2 regions of the Enterococcus faecalis genome follow, and region 2 is predicted to be linked to the other one. Evidence: a T-box and tRNA genes for the amino acid it is inferred to sense, from the RefSeq annotation. Region 2 holds a T-box; the other holds one or more tRNA genes.
What was found. A T-box is a leader RNA that pairs with one kind of tRNA and senses whether it is charged. The one in region 2 lies ahead of argS (arginine--tRNA ligase), so its partner is inferred to be a tRNA-Arg.
Positions count from the first base shown of each region.

Region 1: it encodes a tRNA-Arg, which carries the amino acid that the T-box ahead of argS (arginine--tRNA ligase) is inferred to sense. The anticodon was not compared.

Region 1 is NZ_CP118962.1:624,344-626,549, forward strand. Features, by position in the region: gene PYW42_RS03125 (NUDIX hydrolase) at 1-130, shown strand, start outside; gene PYW42_RS03130 (cold-shock protein) at 364-564, shown strand; tRNA gene PYW42_RS03135 (tRNA-Arg) at 1,220-1,291, opposite strand; gene rpoN (RNA polymerase factor sigma-54) at 1,350-2,206, shown strand, end outside.
Region 2 is NZ_CP118962.1:2,104,609-2,106,814, reverse strand. Features, by position in the region: gene tsaD (tRNA (adenosine(37)-N6)-threonylcarbamoyltransferase complex transferase subunit TsaD) at 1-485, shown strand, start outside; T-box leader at 528-731, shown strand; gene argS (arginine--tRNA ligase) at 805-2,206, shown strand, end outside.

The DNA.
Region 1 (2,206 bases), 1.4 Mb from region 2:
AAATAAAATTAAAGGCGTACAATTTATTAAGCGGTTTGAGGAAGTAAATTTTTCACCAGGATTAGCTCCGCTATTTGATTATTTGGCGTGTAGCGATTATTTAAAGTTAAACAAAACTAACTGGAAATAGAAAGAATAGGAGTGTCTTTTGCTAGGGCTTTGTCAAGCGCATCTTTGATTATTTTAGAAAGTCCAAGGAAAAGTCGTGGGCATTGTTTATTCCTAATAAATGTGTTATAGTAATTAAGTAATCAATTTTGATAAGTAATTTGAGTTATATATTTAAAAACTATACTTCTCCTTTTGCCACTCAACATTTTTTGCAATAACTTGCATATTTTTATGCACTAGGAGGAAATATATATGAACAACGGTACAGTAAAATGGTTTAACGCAGACAAAGGTTTTGGATTTATTACAGGTGAAGATGGCAATGATGTATTTGCACATTTTTCAGCTATTCAATCAGATGGATTTAAAACTTTAGACGAAGGCCAAGCAGTAACTTTTGATACTGAAGAAGGTCCACGCGGCTTACAAGCAACGAACATCGTAAAAGCTTAATAATGAATGAAAACGGACCACGTGTTGGTCCGTTTTTTTGATAGCTGTTGTCTGATCTCGCCATTAATTACATAGCAAAACAAAGCAGAGGCCATTTAAAGGAGGAGAATCTGAAGACGACCTTAATTGAGCTGTTACTTGTAAGTGGATTATTTTGGCTAGTAATCATAATTGGTATGATTGCTGGTAGTATATTTCTAATTAAGTATTTTAGAGGTCGGAGCTGAACAGTTCTGTTCCCGCCAATTATCAGGTTTTAAGCCTGGGACAAAAATCCAAAGTGATTTTTGCCCCAGGTTCTTTATTTAATTAGGGTATCAAGTTTTAGGTAAAATAATTAACAAATTAAAAGCAATTTACTATATAATCAGAAAGGGATCTTTAAGAGAGAAGCAGGTGTTTGCTTGTCGTAATACTTTGTTTAGCAGATAGAAAAAGGAAACGTTATGCGTTACAATAGGAACGGAGGAATTTTAACCTTATTGGATTTGTAGCTGAAGCAGAACAAATGTTGTCGCGTTAAGTGCGATTGAGCTTGCCACAAGCAACATTTGAAAAAACTACGGATAGAAAAATCATTCCTAAACATGAAAAAACACTCTTTAGATGAATAAAGAGTGTCCAGAAACGTTGATAAATCAACATATTTAAATAACGCGCCCTGAGGGAATCGAACCCCCGTCTCAAGAACCGGAATCTTACGTGATATCCACTACACTAAGGGCGCGGCACGAATACTAGTTTAGCTGATATTGACAAAAATTACAAGAGGGAGGACGAAAATAATGAAATTTGAGCAACGAATGTCCCAACAACAAAAACAAGTCCAGAAGTTGGCCATGACTCAACAGCTTCAACAATCTATTCAAATTTTACAATTTAATACGGAAGAACTCGCTGCCTTTGTTGAAGCGAAAGCACTAGAGAATCCATTAATTGATTTACAAGTAGACACGCAGTACACCACAGATTTTCCGATAACTAGTCGTTCTTACACCAACCAAGACGAAGAAAATAATTATATGAATCAAATTCCAGACTATCATTTATCATTATTTGAGTCTTTAATTGATCAAATTCATTTGAATTACCGCGATACATACTTGCGAACATTGGTATTGTTTTTAGTAGAATATATAGACGTGAATGGTTATTTAACGATTTCATTAGAAGAAGCGGCAGAGAAAACCGAAGCAAGCGCCATTCAAATGCTAGATGCATTAACTTTGTTACAACAGCTAGATCCAGCAGGTGTGGGGGCTCGCAATTTACAAGAATGTTTGATGCTACAAACAGAACGAGACGATACCGCGCCTAATTTAGCGTATATTTTATTGGAGGAAGAATTTGATGCCTTAGTGAGTCGTAAATGGGGCCCGTTAGCTAAAAAATTCGGAATTGAATTAGCAGAAATTCAATTGATCTTTGATTATATACAAACGTTATCGCCAGCGCCAGGGAATATTTTTGATGCGACCGAGGAATTGTATATTCGACCAGATTTAACTGTCCGAATCAAGGAAGATCGAATAGTGGTGATTTCCAACAAAGCTGGTCGACCGACATTAAATTTTCAAGAAAATTATTTCAAACGAATGCAAGAGACTGACGACAAAGAAGTCCAAGAATATATTAAGGATAA
Region 2 (2,206 bases):
AAGAGATTGATACTTTGGCCCATGAAGGTACAGATACCTATCAATTTCCACGGGCGATGCTAAAAGAGGATAACTATGACTTTAGTTTTAGTGGCTTAAAAAGTGCGTTTATTAACACGGTTCATAATGCAGAGCAACGTGGTGAAGCACTGTCTACAAAGGATTTAGCCGCAAGTTTTCAGGCGAGTGTGGTGGAAGTATTAGTGGCTAAAACCATTCGTGCTTGTCAAGAATATCCTGTTAAGCAATTGCTAATTGCTGGGGGCGTTGCTGCGAATCAAGGATTACGAGAAGCAATGAGACATGCAATCAGTGAACAATTACCAGCAGTAACATTACTTATTCCGCCATTAAAACTTTGTGGGGATAACGCGGCGATGATTGGCGCTGCCGCCTTTATCGAAGCTGAAAAGAATCACTTTGCTTCGTATAACTTAAATGCAGAACCTGGCGTTAGTTTTATGACAATTAGTGAAGAAGGCTAGCCAGCTAGACAAAAATTTGCTATAATGAAGCCAGTTTAACAATGACATTCAATGATAAAGAGAGTACTTATTTCAACGTCAGCTTAGCGATCTTGGGAAGGTGGGAGCCAAGAGTGATCGGAATGAGGAAGCGCACTTTTAGAATTCTGCTGAAAGCAGACGGCAATCACCGTTATCGATGAAGCAGGTCTATCCAAGTAGTATAGACAATTAGAGTGGTACCGCGGGTAAATTCTCGTCTCTGACAAAACAAATTATTTTGTTTTGTCAGAGACGTTTTTGTTTTTTTAATACTTACAAATTAATCAGGAGGGTTCTTATGAACAACAAAGAAATCGTAGCAAAAGCGTTACATGATGTTTTAAATGAAGAATTAACGATGGATCAAATCGAACAATTATTGGAAAATCCTAAATCTGTCGATCATGGAGATGTGGCTTTTCCAGCCTTTTCATTAGCTAAAATTTATCGTAAAGCACCACAACAAATTGCAGCAGAATTAGCAGAAAAAATTGATGGCACGAATTTTGAAAAAATTGAAGTGGTAGGACCTTATTTAAACTTCTTCATGAATAAAAAAGCAGTCAGTCAAGCTGTCATTGGCGAAGTAGTCAAAGAAAAAAATAACTACGGAAACAGTACCTTTGGCAATAATGGCAATGTTCCTATTGATATGTCTTCACCAAACATTGCTAAACCAATTTCTATGGGACACTTACGTTCTACGGTAATCGGGAATTCAATTGCCTTTATTTTAGAAAAAATTGGGTATCAGCCAATTCGGATTAACCACTTAGGTGACTGGGGTACACAGTTTGGTAAGTTAATTGTAGCTTATAAAAAATGGGGTTCTGAAGAAGCAGTTCGCCAACAACCAATTAATGAATTATTGCGCTTATATGTGCAATTTCATGAAGAAGCAGAAGAAAAACCAGAATTAGAAGACGAAGCACGTGCTTGGTTTAAAAAATTAGAAGAAGGAGACCAAGAAGCCAATGAATTATGGAAATGGTTCCGTAGCGAGTCTCTAAAAGAATTTGATAAAATCTATTCCATGTTAGAAGTTGAATTTGATTCATACAATGGCGAAGCCTTTTATAATGATAAAATGGATGAAATTGTTACTTTATTAGAAGAAAAACATTTATTAACAGAAAATCAAGGTGCAGAAATTGTTGATTTGACAGAATATAATTTAAATCCAGCACTTATTCGTAAATCAGATGGTGCGACGTTATATATCACACGGGATTTAGCGGCTGCGCTTTACCGTAAACGGACGTATGATTTTGCCAAATCACTTTATGTAGTCGGTAACGAACAAAGCAATCACTTCAAACAACTAAAAGCAGTCTTGAAAGAACTAGGGTTTGACTGGTCAGATGATATGGAACACATTCCGTTTGGTTTAATTACTCAAGGCGGTAAAAAATTATCCACACGTAAGGGGAAAATCGTTTTATTAGAAGAAGTATTGAATGAAGCAGTTACTTTAGCAGGAAATCAAATTAACGAGAAAAATCCAGACTTAGCAAATCGTGAAGAAGTGGCGAAACAAGTAGGTGTAGGTGCAGTTATTTTCCATGACCTTAAAAATGATCGTCTAAATAATTTCGATTTTGTATTAGATGAAGTTGTTCGTTTTGAAGGCGAAACTGGGCCATATGTTCAATATACGCATGCTCGTGCGATGAGTATTTTACGTAAAGCAAACTTTACAC